2 linked regions of the Geobacter metallireducens GS-15 genome follow. The protein of the gene in region 2 binds, or shares a complex with, the protein of the main gene of each other region. Links are inferred from orthologs where the notes say so. Each region holds a gene or a part of one and is shown on either strand. Other genes may lie near its edges. The genes, in order: GMET_RS02600 and trxA.

The links.
Region 1: the proteins of trxA (region 2) and GMET_RS02600 are in contact, whole or in part, in an NMR structure (PDB 2IPA), measured with the Bacillus subtilis proteins. The link is inferred for Geobacter metallireducens GS-15 from one-to-one orthologs.

The regions. Positions count from the first base shown.
Region 1 is NC_007517.1:554,845-562,279, forward strand. Bases 2,680-5,589 are described here. They hold GMET_RS02600 (arsenate reductase ArsC), read right to left. Parts: upstream 4,391-5,589; coding sequence 3,968-4,390; downstream 2,680-3,967. Other genes in these bases: GMET_RS02590 (permease), read right to left, coding at 2,680-2,908; arsB (ACR3 family arsenite efflux transporter), read right to left, coding at 2,923-3,975; GMET_RS02605 (ArsR/SmtB family transcription factor), read right to left, coding at 4,446-4,787; GMET_RS02610 (ABC transporter ATP-binding protein), read right to left, coding at 4,838-5,589. Outside these bases: GMET_RS02570 (cation transporter), read right to left, coding at 1-618; GMET_RS02575 (cytochrome c biogenesis CcdA family protein), read right to left, coding at 649-1,335; GMET_RS02580 (thioredoxin family protein), read right to left, coding at 1,332-1,709; GMET_RS02585 (thioredoxin family protein), read right to left, coding at 1,709-1,936; more of GMET_RS02590, read right to left, coding at 1,961-2,679; more of GMET_RS02610, read right to left, coding at 5,590-6,145; GMET_RS02615 (ABC transporter permease), read right to left, coding at 6,155-7,435. UniProt on the Bacillus subtilis protein: Catalyzes the reduction of arsenate [As(V)] to arsenite [As(III)]. In vitro, can dephosphorylate para-nitrophenyl phosphate (pNPP).
Region 2 is NC_007517.1:3,630,381-3,637,852, forward strand. The notes cover bases 4,467-7,413. They hold trxA (thioredoxin TrxA), read right to left. Parts: upstream 6,132-7,413; coding sequence 5,802-6,131; downstream 4,467-5,801. Other genes in these bases: uvrC (excinuclease ABC subunit UvrC), read left to right, coding at 4,467-5,220; GMET_RS16180 (TlpA family protein disulfide reductase), read right to left, coding at 5,260-5,772; GMET_RS16190 (precorrin-2 dehydrogenase/sirohydrochlorin ferrochelatase family protein), read left to right, coding at 6,292-6,966; ccsB (c-type cytochrome biogenesis protein CcsB), read left to right, coding at 6,963-7,413. Outside these bases: GMET_RS16165 (LysM peptidoglycan-binding domain-containing protein), read right to left, coding at 1-186; GMET_RS16170 (tetratricopeptide repeat protein), read right to left, coding at 188-3,169; more of uvrC, read left to right, coding at 3,376-4,466; more of ccsB, read left to right, coding at 7,414-7,472. UniProt on the Bacillus subtilis protein: Participates in various redox reactions through the reversible oxidation of its active center dithiol to a disulfide and catalyzes dithiol-disulfide exchange reactions.

The sequences.
Region 1 (7,435 bases), 3.1 Mb from region 2 along the record:
GTCGGCCTTGTCGAAGGCCTCACGCCCCTCCCGGAAGGAGAGCCAGGCAATGGCCAGGGAGCCGAGGGAATCGAGATACCCGATGCCGGTCAGCTCATAGCCGGCGCTGGCCGCCAGAAGAACCACCGACAGCAGCAGACAGGCCCGGCTGCAGGCGGCGTCGGCCAGGATAGCCGGCGAGTTGAGGGCCTTCCCCACCTTCATCTTGTGGCGGATGAGGAGCCACATGAACGAGATGGATACCAGCGACACCACGATCCCCCAGACGGTGGTCTCCGGGCGGTGGCCGCCATAGATGCTGAGACCCGCCGTCACCACGAGCCCCGCCGCAAGCAGGTAAAAGGCTCCCCCCGTGATCCGCAGTGCCCGCCGTTCGAAGGAGTCCCGCTTCTCCTCCTCCCCCCGCCGGAGCCGCCGCACCATGTGCCAGATCCCCACCCCCGAGATCACCTCCACGAAGGAGTCGAGCCCGAAGCCGAAAAGGGAGAGGGTCTCGTCCGCCGCGCCGAACCAGACCGACACAATCCCTTCAATGATATTGTAGCTGATGGTAATGAGGGCCAGGATGGCCGCCTTTCGATAGAGTTCCTGAAGCCGAAGAAATTTGTCGCAGAGCATACTAGATAGGTCTCCTTTGAGTATTAAGGCTCAGAATGCCCGCCAGATGAACCAGGCCCCGGCCAGTGCGATGATGAAACCGCTCACCCGTTTTCCCCAGAGGGAGATGTCGGCTACCCCCCGTGAGGCGGCGAAGGCCTCCACGAAGCCGGTGAAGGTGCCGGCGGCAAGCATGAGGAGGCAATGGCCGAGGGCGTAGGTGAAGAGGAGGAACGTCCCGTCCAGGATATTCCCCTTCAGGGCTGCGAAGGAGAGGATCACGACCAAGACCGGCGTGGCGCAGGGGGATGAGGCGACCCCGAAGAAGAGGCCGAGGAGGAGCGCACCCACGAGGCCGCCCCGTTTCGGCCTGAATTGCGGCAGCGCCGGCAGGTTCAGGTCATAGAGCCCCAGCATCTGGAGCCCCATGGCCACCGCCACGGCGCCCACGGCCACGTACCACCATCCCCCCACGGTGCCGAACATGGTCCCCAGGAGCGCCGCGGCAGCGCCGAAGATGGTGAAGGTAAGCGACAGACCGATGATGAAGGAGAGGGAGTAGAGAAAGGCCTTCTTCCGGCTTTCTCCCGCATGCCCCCCCACGAATCCCACCACCAGCGGAATGGTGGCCAGGACGCAGGGGGAGGCAGACGAGAGGACTCCTCCCATAAAGACCGCGCCGAAGGCCAGAAGCGGCTGCGTCGCGACAATCTGCTCGATATTGTCGAGGAGGCTCATCGCACGCCCAGGGCATTCAGTTCCTTGACGATATCAGCCTTGTCCATGAAGCCCATGTGCCGCTTCACTTCCTTCCCACGGGCGTCGAAAAATATCTGGGTCGGGATCATCTGCACCCGGAACCGCTTCGGCGCGGCTTGGTTTTCATTGACGTCGATGAATAGAACAGTTGCTTTTCCCCTATATTCTGTCGCTAGAGATTCGAGGATCGGAGCCATTTTCTTGCAGGGTATGCAGTATCTGGCCCCCAGGTCGATGACCGCTGGCTTGCCCGAGGCAAGGGCTTTGTTGATAGCGTCATCGGTGGCCGAAGGAAGCTCCGCCCGCGCAACAGTTGCAGTGAGGAGCAGGAAAAGGAGAGTGAGAAAACGCATCACAGCATCCCCCTGATCTCGTCCGGCGAGGCCACTTTGCCGGAGAATTTGACTACCCCGTCGACCACCAGCGCGGGAGTGCGCATCACCCCGTACTTCATGATCTTCTGGATTTCTTCGACTTTGATGACCTCAGCCTCCTTGCCGCTCATCTCCACGGCCTTCTTCGCGTTCTCGTAGAGGGTTTTGCATTTGGCGCAGCCAGTGCCGAGCACTTCGATCTTCATTGGCGTTTCTCCTTTCGTTGTGGATTAAAGAATCGCGTTGAACAGATATCCCACAATGACGATGGCCACGGCAACGGTGCCGAAAAAAACCGCCAGGAGCCGGTTCTTGAGGACGTTTTTCAGAATGATGGCCTCGGGGAGCGACAGGGCCGTCACCGCCATCATGAAGGCGAGCACTGTTCCCATGGCCATCCCCTTGGCGGTCAGGGCCTGAACGATGGGGATCACCCCGGCGGCGTTGCTGTAGAGCGGTACCCCGAGGGCCACGGCCACCGGCACCGCAAAGGGATTGTCCCTGCCGGCCCAGCGGGCCAGAAAATCCTGAGGGACGTAGCCGTGGATGAAACCGCCGATGCCGATGCCGACGACCACGTAAGGCCAGATTTTCTTTAGGAGTCCGATGGTGTATTCACGGGCATAGTCAAACCGTTCGGACCAGCTCTGTTCGGTAATCTCGGCATTTCCCACCTGCATCTCCCACACGTAATCCTGAACGTGCTTCTCCATCTTCAGCCGCCCGATGACGATACCGGCCACGATGGCCACCAGAAGCCCCATGCCGATATAGAGCAGCGCGATTTTCCACCCGAACATCCCCCAGAGCATGATGAGGGCCACCTCGTTCACCATGGGCGAGGAGACAAGGAACGAGAAGGTGACCCCGAGGGGAACCCCTGACTCCACGAAGCCGATGAAGAGCGGCACGGCCGAACAGGAGCAGAAGGGGGTCACGATTCCCAGGAGCGCTGCCATGACGTTCCCCACGTATTCCCGCTCGTGGGAGAGGATGCGCTTGGTCCGCTCCGGCGGAAACCACGAGCGGATGATGGCGACGACGAAGATGATGACTGCGAGGAGGAAGAAAATCTTGAGGGTGTCGTAGATGAAGAAATCGAGGGCCTCCCCCAGATGGCTCACCGGGGAGAGGCCGAAGAGATCGAATACTAGATAGTCGGCGAAGGGTTTGAACACGCGAATCTCTCCCCTCAGGCAGTGGTGGCGAACCAGCGGCGCCGGAACCAGAACGCCACGTTCACCAGCCCGATCATAACCGGTACCTCAACAAGGGGGCCGATGACCGCCGCGAAGGCCGCTCCCGAGTTGAGCCCGAAGACCGCCACCGCCACGGCGATGGCCAGTTCGAAGTTGTTGCTGGCCGCCGTGAAGGCCAACGTGGTGGTTTTTGTGTAGTCGGCGCCAAGCCGTTTCCCCATCCAGAAAGAAATTAGGAACATGACGATGAAGTAGATGAGGAGCGGGATGGCGATCCGCACCACGTCCAGCGGCAACTGAACGATGAGGTTACCCTTGAGGCTGAACATCACCACGATGGTGAAGAGGAGCGCCACGAGGGTGATGGGGCCGATGCGTGGCACCACCTCCCGGTGGTAGCGTTCCTTCCCCATGAGCTTCACGCCGACGAGGCGCGTCAGTGCCCCGGCGATGCAGGGGATTCCCAGGTAGATGAAGACGCTCTCGGCGATCTGGCGGATGCTCACTTCCACCACGCTCCCCGAAAGGCCGAAGAGGGGCGGGAGCACCGTAATGAAGAACCAGGCGTAGACGCTGTAGAAAAGGACCTGGAAGATGCTGTTGAAAGCCACAAGCCCGGCGGCGTACTCGGTGTTCCCCTTGGCCAGCTCGTTCCAGACGATGACCATGGCGATGCAGCGGGCCAGGCCGATCATGATGAGCCCCACCATGTACTCAGGCTTGTCGGGGAGGAAGGCAATGGCCAGGACGAACATGAGCGCCGGCCCGATGAGCCAGTTCTGGGCGAGGGAGAGGCCGAGGATTTTCTTGTTCCTGAAGACTTCGGGCATCTCCTCGTACTTCACCTTGGCAAAGGGGGGATACATCATGAGGATGAGGCCGGCGGCGATGGGGATGTTCGTTGTCCCCACCTGGAAACGGTTGATGAACTGCTCCACGCCCGGGATGAAGTACCCCAGGCCGACGCCGAGGGCCATGGCGGCGAAGATCCAGAGGGTGAGCCAGCGGTCGAGGAAGGATAGGTTGCGGGATACATGCTCACTCATGGGTTCCTCCGCTCAGGTGGGCAGTCAGCTCCTGTCGCATCTCATCCCGGACCCGACGAAATTCGGCCATGATTTCCCCTTCGGTGCCAGTGGCCCGTGAAGGGTCGTCGAACCCCACGTGCTCACGCCGGACTCCACCGACGAAGTAGGGACATTTTTCGGTGGCATCGCCGCAGAGGGTGATGACCCGGTCAAAGGTCTGCCCGTCGAATTCAGCGAGATTCTTGGAACGCTGATTGGAGATATCGATCCCCAGTTCAGCCATAACCCTGATTGCTCGCGGATTGACGGCGGTTGCCTCCGTGCCGGCGGAGAAGGCCTCCCATTGTCCGCCGAGAAAATGGTTTGCCAGCCCCTCGGCCATCTGGGAGCGGTTGGCGTTGTGGGTGCAGAGGAAGAGGACGCGATGTTTCATAGAAACTCCTGTGAGGTGTGTATCCGGATACGCGGATGAGGCGAAGCAAAAAAAATCAGGCGCAGCGATTCCCCTGGCCAAAGCCGGCGAGGCGTTCGCGGTCGGCAAGGGCAACCGGTTCCGTGGCAAGGTACCGTGCCAGGAAAGCTTGGAGTTCGCCGCGCGCGGGTATGTCTGAGGGGGCAAGGGAGTAGTAGACCCAAACCCCTTCCCTGCGGTCATCCACCCAGCCGGCGTTCTTGAGTTGGGCCAAGTGCCGCGACACCGTGGACTGGGGGAGCTCCAGGGCCGCCATGAGATCGCAGACGCAGAGCTTCTTCTCCGCCAGGAGGAGCGCCAGGATTCGGAGGCGGGTTTCATCGGCAAGGGATTTGAAAAGACGGGCGGCCTGTTTCATGGGGAAAATATATCCGGATAAGCGGATTGAGTCAAGGGCTGATTCGGGACTTACCCTTCCGCCTCGACAGGGTTCTCCAGGCTCAACACCCCGGCGCTCTCGTCGTAGGCGAAGATCTCGGCGTTTCGTCCCCACTCGATGACGACCCGCAAGACCCGCTGGGCTTCGTCCTCGCTCAGGTAGTCCTCCAGTTCCCGGAGAAAGCGCTCTTCCGGCGCGCGGTTGCCAGGGCGCTCGTCGAGTACCCGGCGGATGTGGGCTGCCAGCGACACCCGGCGCACCAGGTGCTCGGCAAAAATCTCCTTCTGCCGGAGGATGTCGGCCTCGGCAAAGCTCCTTCCCGAGGGGGTGAGCTCCACGTCGCCCGCCTCCACCCGGGCGAAGCCGAGGATTTCCAGTGCCTCCAGGAGCGGGAAGAGGTGGTCGACGCTGAGCCCCTGGTCGTCGGCGATTTCGGGGAGGTCGGCCCGCCCCCGGTAGGGCTCCCGGGCCAGGGCGTCGATGAGGCCGGTGAGGCGGGAGACCGAGGCATCGGGGAGACGGTGGCCGATAGGAACACCTTCGGGGCGCGCGGCCCCGCGGGGTTTTTCGGTCATGAGGGCATAGACGTCGTCCACGAGCTTGCGGAAAGCTGGGGCCTCCCGGTCGCGGGGGTGGGGAAGGGGGACCGGCACCTCGGCGACGATTCGGCCGGGGGAGCTCCCGAGGATGACGATCCGGTCGGCCAGGAGGACCGATTCCTCGATGTTGTGGGAGACGAGGATGATGCCACGTGTTGGTATCCGCCGCTCGATCCAGAGTTCGATCAGGTCGGTGCGGAGGGTCTCGGCGGTGAGGACGTCAAGGGCCGAGAAAGGTTCGTCCATGAGGAGGAGATCGGGCTCCACCACCAGGGCTCGGGCAAAGCCGACCCGCTGGCGCATTCCGCCGGAGAGCTCCTTGGGGAAGGCGGATTCGAAGCCGTCGAGGCCGATCAGGTCGATGGCCTCCAGGGCGCGGCGGCGCCTTTCCGCCGCAGGCACCCGGCGGGCCAGGAGGCCCAGTTCCACGTTTTCGAGGACCGTGAGCCAGGGCATGAGGGCGAAGGTCTGGAAGACCATGGCCACCCCTTCCACCGGACCGGTGACCGGATTTCCTCCGTAGCTGACGGTGCCACCGCCGGGGGGGACGAGCCCGGAGATGATCCGCAGGAGGGTCGATTTCCCCGAACCCGAGCGGCCCAGCAGCGCAACGATCTCACCCTCGCCGACGGTGAGGGCTACGCCATCGAGGACGAGGTGCTCATCACCCTCGGTCTTGCGGTACGATTTCCTGATGTTGTCGAGCCGGAGCAGTTCGGCGGACGCTGAAGTTGTCATGGGCGGTTCCTAGTCAAGGCGATACCTGGTCTGGGCCAGGAGGTAGAGCCTGCGCCAGAAGAGGCGGTTCAGGCAGACAACGAAGATGCTCATTACCGCGATGCCGAGAACGATGTGGGGGTAGTCCCCCTGCTCGGTCCAGCGGGCAATGGCCGAACCGAGGCCGGTGGCGGTGAGGGTGGTGGGGCCCCAGCTCACCATCTCGGCAACGATGCTCGCGTTCCAGGTTCCTCCCGAGGCGGTCACGAGCCCCGTCACCAGGGAGGGGAAGATGCCGGGGAGGAGCAGCCGCCGCCAGAGCTCCCACCCCGAGAGCCCCAGGTTGGTCGCCGCTTCGCGCAGGTCGTTGGGGATGGCGGAGGCCCCGGCGATGACGTTGAAGAGGATGTACCACTGGGTGCCGAGGATCATGAGGGGGGCGGTCCAGATTTCAGGATTGAGCCGGAAACGGACGATGAGGACCACCACTACCGGGAAGAAGAGGTTTGCGGGGAACGCGGCCAGGAACTGGGCCACCGGCTGAACGCGAGTCGCCCACCGGGGATTGAGCCCTATCCTGACCCCCACAGGGATCCAGAGAAGCGAGGCCAGGGCGAGGAGGACCGTCACCCGCGCCAGGGTAGCCAGACCCAGCCCGAAGACGGAGAGCACCTCGCGGAGGGGGATGACGCTCACGAAGGTTGCCAGTTTCCAGAGGCCGTAGAGCGCTGCCAGGGCAAAGATTGCGTTCCAGGCGCGATCGATGGTCCGCTGTACTTCCGGCCGGATGGGGTACCTCGACCGGCGCGGGAGGCGGCGTCTCCGGGGAAAACGCTCTGCCAGCCGTGCCGGTAGCGCGCCAATCAGACGAAGGAGCCGGCCCATGAGCCGCGTCCGGGTGAAGATGGTGAGAAGCCACGATTCCGGAGGAGCGCCCGATTCAGTGAGCTCCACCCGGAATTTTTCGGCCCATGCCACGAGGGGGCGGAAGAAGAGCTGGTCGTAGAGGAAGATGACCAGGGCCATGGTCGCCAGGGCCCATCCTATGGCGCCCAGGTCCTGCCGGTGGATGGCGAGCGCCATGTAGGAGCCGATGCCGGGGAGGGTCACGGAGGTCTTCCCCACGGTGATCGCCTCGGAGGCCACCACGAAAAACCACCCCCCCGAGACCGACATCATAATGTTCCAGATGAGGGGGGGGACGCCGAAGGGAGCCTCTACCCGCCAGAACCGCTTCCAGGGGGAGAGGCCGAAGATGGTGGCCGCTTCTCCCAGGTCCTTGGGGACGGTTTTCATGGACTGGTAAAAACT
Region 2 (7,472 bases):
GCCATACAGGGTATCTCCCTTTTCGATGGTGATGCGCTCGACAAGAACCCCCTCCTCGGGGCCCGCCAGTGGTTTGCCATCCGATGGTTCCGGAGCGTAGCGGAGATACTCCGCGCCACTGGCTGAGGAAAGCGACGCAAGGGAGAGGACAAGAGACGACGCGACAAGTCTGAGAGTGCCGTTCATATCAGTACCTGTTCCCGAGTTGATCCTGGTAGTTCAGGACGTTCTTCACCTGGATGCTCCTGCCAACCGCGGTTCCCGCCTTGACCCTGAAGGTCACCTTGATGACCCGCTTCTCTCCAGCCCCCAGCTCGTCAAACTTCCAGATGTAATCGCCGTTTTTCGCTCGACCGAAAGAAGGATCCGATGCGACCAGTTCCAGGTCTTCAGGGAGAACGCTCTGGAGTTCCACAGCCTTGGCCATGCTCGAACCCCGGTTGGTGAAATTAAGCTCGAAGGAGGACACCTCGCCCGGCTTGAGCCTTCCCCCCTTGCCACTCATGGCCAGTTCAACCACAGGTCTAGCGTAGACCAACCGCAGGTTCGCGGTGACGCTTTTTGCCTTGTCGCTTTCCGGCTCGAAGGCCATGGAAACGGTGGCGGCTGTCCCGTCGCTCTCGGCGGCCGGCGTGGAGAGATCGAGGATCACGTAGGACTCCTCCTTAGGCGCCAGCGGCCCAACGTGGTTAATGATCGGCTCGTTCGTCTGGCGGATGCCGTCGCGGTTGAGGTCCTGATAGAAGGTATAGGTGACGTTGGGAGGAAGTTGCGGCTTGATGAGGAAATCCTCCCGCACGTTGCCGGTGTTGGTAACGATAAGGGGCACGGCTATTGACTGGCCGGGAATCACGACCAGCTTGTCGCTGTTGGTCCTGACGGCGACGCCGCTCACTGGCTTCACGAAGGAAGAGGCCGAGATGAAGGAATCCCGGGTCTGGAGTTCAGTATTGACCACGTCTGCCCGCAGGAAGAGCTCTTGTTGAGCGATTGCCTCATCCTTCAGCTGGAAGGCCACATCGAATTCCCTGCTCTCTCCCGATGCGAGACGTATGGCGTCAAGCACCAGCGCCGCCTTCATCTCTTGCTTGAGGCCGGTCCCCACCGGGCTTACCGGTTCGTACTGGGGCGGATAGTTAAGCCGCAGGCTTACCCCCTGGGCAGTGGCGGTACCGATGTTGAGGAGCGTCACCCGATAGGCGACCTTCTCTCCGGGAAGAATCTGACCCTTGTCGGTCTTGACCACGGCGCGGAGAAGCGGCGCCGAGGCGGCAAACATGATATCCCGGGCCTGGGTGGCATCCCTGTCCATACGCGAGGCAATCTTGATGGGATAGATCATCTTCTGGCCATCGATGTACTCGCGCGGAACGGTAACGGAGACCACACCGTTGAAACGTTCCCCGGGAGCGATGGGCGGCGTCATGTTGACGGGGATTTCCTTCCTGGCTGCATCGGCGAACTGGGCTCCGAACTCGGCAGGAAAGCCCGATTCGAGATAGAAACTGTCGGTGCCGTTACCCCTGTTGGCCACTTCAAAGGGAATGTCGTGCCGCTTGCCGACCTCCAGGCTTTGGGAGACCGGGGCAACCGTCAGGTCCGCATCGGCAAACTGACCCACCTCCAGAGAGAGGATCTGGGCGTTCTTTTCGGAAGGTGCCGGCTTCGACGCCACGGCGGCGGTACCGGGAACCGGATAGACAATGCCGAGATCCTTCAGCTTGGCCGTCGCTGTTGCCGCGGCCCTGGTCCCCGGGAAACGGTCGATGAGCGACTTGTATTCGCCGATGGCCTTTTCCCTGAGAGTTGCACGTTTGCTGGCCTCCGCCTTTTCCGCAGTCAGTTTTTCCGCTGCGGCCCGTTCCCTTGTGGCCTTCTCGGCTGCGAGACGATCAGCCTCGGCCTTCTCCCGGGCCTTCTGTTCGGCAAGCCGGAGCTCCGCAGCCGCCTTCTCTGCAGCCACTTTTTCGGCGGCAAGGCGTTCGGCAGCACGCTTCTCGGCTTCCGCCTTCTCTCGGGCCGCCTGCTCAGCCGCCGACTTCTCCCTGGCAGCCTTCTCCGCGGCGATCCGCTCGGCAGCGGCCCGGTCAGCGGCGAGCGTTTCTGCAGCAGCGCGCTCGACAGCAGCCTTTTCGTCAGCCGCCTTCAACGCGGCAAGGCGCTCAGCCTCGACCTTCTCCCTGGCCGTTTTTTCCGCCGCCAGACGCTCGGCTTCCGCCTTTTCCCGCGCAAACTTCTCCGCTGCCAGGCGTTCCGCAGCAGCCCGCTCCGCAGCGGCTTTCTCGACTGCGGCACGTTCCGCAGCGGCTTTTTCCGCAGCCGCCTTTTCCAGGGCCAAGCGCTCAGCCTCGGCCTTCTCCTTGGCGGCCTTCTCCGAGGCCAGTCGCTCAGCCTCAGCCTTCTCCTTCGCAAGCTTCTCCGCTGCCAGGCGCTCAGCCTCAGCCCGTTCCGCTGCGGCCTTTTCCGCAGCCGCACGCTCTGCGGCCGCCTTCTCGGCCGTTGCCTTCGCCAGGGCCATGCGCTCGGCTTCCGCCTTCTCCCGGGCAGCCTTCTCCGCTGCCATACGTTCGGCGGCAACCCGTTCCGCCGCAGCCTTCTCTGCAGCGGCCCGCTCTGCCGCAACCTTTTCCGCAGCAGCCTTCTCCGCCGCAAGGCGCTCGGCCTCGGACACGGTGCGCGCAGCCTGCTCCGCGGCCTGCTTTGCCGCCGCAGTCTTTTCCGCCAGCGCCTTCCGTTCCGGCGCCGGAGCAGCGGCAACCGTCGCGGATGCCGGACGCTTAGCCGTAACGGGAAGCTGCTCCCCCTTGTCGAAGCGCGCCACAAGCCCAAGAAGCTCATCCTCGACGGTTCCCTTGAGAGGGCTGTCGGGATACTCCTTCATGAACTGGGACATGTACCGTGCCGCGTCCCGCTCGAACCCCGCCTTGAAATTGGCCCGGGCAAGCCAGAAGATGGCCATGTCGCGCAAGGGAGTGTCGGGGTATTTCTCAAGGACCGTCTTCATCCGCTCGATGGCGGTCTGGTAGTCCTTTTTCTGGTAGGCGTTGAAACCTGCGATGAATACCTGGGAATCGTCGGAGTTGACAGCATAGACGGGAGTGGAAAGGAGCGACGCGATTATGAGACATCCGGTCAGGCACCGGAAAGCGGCAGTGCGGAAATATTTCATAAAATCCACGGGCTTGACCTTTCCCTTCGTGAGGGCAAAGAAATTAAGGTAATTAGATTCAGTTACATAGCATCATAACACCCGCTTGTCAACGATGAATGCCGGCGCGAGGCCCCGTAACTACGCGAAAAACGGCCATACAAAACTTTGAATTCCGGGGTCCCGACCCTCTTTTCAACGGAGCCCTCACTCGGTATACTGGCCCCATGTTCGACAAATCTCGCCTGAACACCCTCCCCGAATCCCCCGGCGTCTACCTCATGAAAGGGTCAGACGGCACCATCCTCTACGTGGGGAAGGCCAAGAGCCTCAGGAAACGGGTTCGCTCCTACTTCGGCGCTGCCGGTGAATCCCGCTACCACATCCGGTTCCTCGTGGCCCGGGTGGCGGAAGTGGAGGTCATTGTCACCGACACCGAGAAAGAGGCTCTCATCCTCGAGAACACTCTCATCAAGAAGCATCGCCCCCGTTATAACCTGGACCTGCGGGACGACAAGACCTACTTCTCGCTCCGCATGGACATGAACGAGGAGTTCCCCCGACTCACCATCATCCGGAAGGTGCGCCAGGACGGAGCCCGCTATTTCGGCCCCTATTCATCGGCCGCTTCGGCCCGCGAAGCCCTTAAGCAGCTCTACCGGCTCTTTCCCCTGCGCCACTACCCCCTTGAAACCTGCCGCCGGCGCCGGCGCCCCTGCCTCTTCTACCAGCTTAGGCAGTGCTCGGCTCCGTGTCACGGCCTCATCTCACCCGAGGAATACCAGGGCCTCGTCCAGGGGGCCGCCCTCTTTCTGGACGGGAAGAACCGTGACCTTCTGAAGACCTACCGGGAACGGATGGCATCCGCGGCAGCGAACGAGCGCTACGAGGAGGCGGCCCGCTACCGGGACCTCATCCGCGCCATCGAGGTAACGGTGGAAAAACAGAAAATGGTGACCACGGGAGGAGATGCCGACGTTCTCGGCATACACCGGGAAGGGAGCTCCCTCTCCCTCGCCCTCCTCTTCATCAGGGGAGGGCGTCTCATCGGCAGCCGCAGCTACCTTCTCGCCTGGGAACTGGAGGACGAGGAGGCCGTTTCGTCATTCCTCAACGACTACTACAGCCGGGAGGTCTTCATCCCCGACGAGGTGCTTGTTCCGCTGCCCGTGGCCGACAGCGCGGCACTGGCGGAACTTCTCTCCGAGCGGCGGGGCAAGCGGACAAGCGTAGCGCACCCCCAACGGGGAACAAAGGCCGGTCTGGTCAAACTCGCGGGGAAGAACGCCGAGGCGGCCCTTCGGGAGAAGCAGAAACGGGAGGAAGGAGCGGAAGCGGTCCTGACGGAACTGAAGGAACGGCTCCACCTGCGGAACCTCCCCCGCTGCATCGAGTGCTATGACATATCGAACATCCAGGGGACCTACCCAGTGGGAAGCAGGGTCTCGTTCCGTGACGGCAAGGCGGACAAGGGAGGCTATCGCCACTACCGGATCAAGACGGTCGCCGGCGCCGACGACTTCGCCATGATGCACGAGGTCCTCTCACGCCGGTTCAGGGACAGCCCGGCCAAGGACGAACATCCCGACCTGATTGTGGTTGACGGCGGCATCGGACAGTTGAACATCCTGACCGCCGTTCTCCGGGAGTTGCAGGTGGAGGATGTGGATGCCGCCTCCTTGGCCAAGAGCCGGGTGGAACGGGACATGGCGGCGGAAGAGCTGACACGGAGCACCGAGCGGGTCTTCCTCCCGGGCCGCAAAAACCCGGTGATCCTCCGCCAGAACAGCGCGCCACTCCTCCTCCTGGCACGGATCCGCGACGAGGCCCACCGCTTCGCCATCACCTACCACCAGAAACTGCGGGGAAAAGACACCATCCGGTCGATCCTCGACACCATTCCAGGAATCGGGCCGAAACGGCGGAAGGAACTTCTGCGGCAATTCGGAAGCCTGCGGCGAATACGGGAAGCGAGTCGGGATGAGCTGGCCGCCACCCCGACCATTCCGCCGACCCTAGCCGAGAGCATCTGGAAATCTCTCCACGAAAACGACGAAGGCGACACCCCCTGAAAGGGATGCCGCCTTCGGGCGCTCCAGTGGAAACTCCCCCTATTTTTCGGCCAGGAGCTTCTTGATGAGGGTTTCCATGTTCTTGAGGGTGGCGTCCGAACCTCCCATGAACCTGTCGGCCACATTTCCCCTCTTGTCGATGACGTACACCGTGGGGAGGGACCGGAGACCGTAATCGGTCTGGACATCCTGGCCGGCAAGGGCCACGGGATAGACTATCCGCTTGCTGGCGATGAAGTCCTTGACTGCCCCCTCATCGCCATCGTCAAGCGAGAGCCCCAGGACCTGGAGTCCCTGCCTGCCGTACTTCCTGCTGATGCCATTCAGATGCGGAATAGCCTCTCTGCAGGGGGGGCACCAGGTGGCGAAAAAATCGATGACCAACACATACCCCTTGTAATTGGCGAGACTTATCTGCTGCCCGGAGGTGCTTACCACCTTGAGGGGCGGGGCAGGCTGCCCTTTCTGGGGGATGGCAAGCGACGGCGAGGCAACCGCCATCGTAAAACCGGCCGCCGCAACAAAAGCTCTCAAAACAGGGACTATCCGCATAAGAGGCACAACTCCTGAGTTAGTTCGAGCTAGAGCGCCTTCTTGATGAGGGCCTCAAGCTGAGCCTTGGGAACAGCCCCTACGACCTGGTCGACAACCTTGCCGTCCTTGAAGAGGATGACCGTAGGGATGCCGCGTACGCCATACTTGCCGGGGGTGCCGGGGTTGTCGTCCACGTTTACCTTGCCGACCTTCACCTTGCCGTCGTACTCGTCGGCAATGGCGTCGATGACCGGGGCGATGGCCTTGCAGGGGGCGCACCAGGTGGCCCAGAAATCCACAAGGACCGGAACGGTAGCCTTGAGCACATCGGTATCGAAGTTATCATCACTGAACGTCAGCACCTTTTCACTGGCCATGGAAGCCTCCTTGTCAAACAAATTGTACTTTTAGAATATAGACGAGCTTCCCCGAAACATCAAGGAGGAAAACGGCACCGTTTCCCCTCCCCTTGGCAATCGGCCTGAAATCTGGTACACACACATATCGTTACTTACCCTAGCGAAACTACCGGATTCCATGTCCCAATTCCCCGTAAACCTGAACCTTCGCGAGCGGAATGCCGTCATCGTCGGCGGCGGTGCCGTTGCCGCACGCAAGTGCCTTCTCCTTATGGAAGCGGGAGCGCGGGTCACCGTGATCGCTCCCCGCCTCGATCCCCGCCTGGAAGAACTTCGGAGGGAAGGCTGGATCATCTGCCACGCCCGCCAGTACGGGGAGGGGGACCTTGCAGATGCCTTTCTCGCCTTCGCAGCCACGGACAACCCCGCCGTGAACCTGCACGTGGCCAGGGACGCGGCTGCCCTCGGCATCCTTGTGGACATCACCGGTGCGCCGGAGCACGGAAGTTTTACAACTCCGGCGCACTTCCGCAGGGGAGATCTTCTGGTCGCCGTCTCCACGGGAGGGAAGAGCCCGGCCCTGGCTCAGAGCATCTGTAACGATCTGGCACAACGATTCGGCCCCGAATACGCTGAAACCGTTGCGATACTTGGCGCAGTCCGTGAAAAGCTGTTGACTGTCCGCGGCAACCGCACCTACAATAAGGCGGTTTTACGCACCCTTGCCGATGCCGACCTCCCCGGCCTGATCCGGCGGGGGGAATACGAAACGATCGACCGCCTCCTCGTGACCCACGCCGGCCCCGGTTTTACCCTGGCCTCGCTGGGAACGAGGACCGAGGACCCCGCATGAACGCCCTGTTCTTCAAACTGACCCTGGCCATCTACTTCGCAGCCACCATTGCCTACCTGGCTTACCTCGTCAAACCCCGGGAAGTACTCGGCAAGGTTTCCTGCTGGATTCTCTCGGCGGGGTTCGTGGCTCACTGTGCCTACACGGTCGACCGGTACCTGGAGGCGGGACACACTCCCATCACCAACCTCCACGAGTCCCTCTCCTTCTTCAGTCTTGCCGTTGTAGGCATCTACATCCTCTTCGAGCGGAAATACCGGATCTTCATCCTCGGCTCCTTCGTCACCCCTGTGGCATTCCTGCTCATGGCGGCCTCCACCGGCTTTCCCTCGGCCATCATGCCGTTGAATCCGGCCCTCAAGAGCAAATGGCTCATGGTCCACACGGTCATGGCGTTCCTGAGTTACGCCGCCTTCTCCGTTGCCTTTGGCGCCGCCATCATGTACCTGATCCAGCAGCATTTCCTCAAGAGCAAGAAGCTGGGCCCCATGTACCAGAAGCTTCCT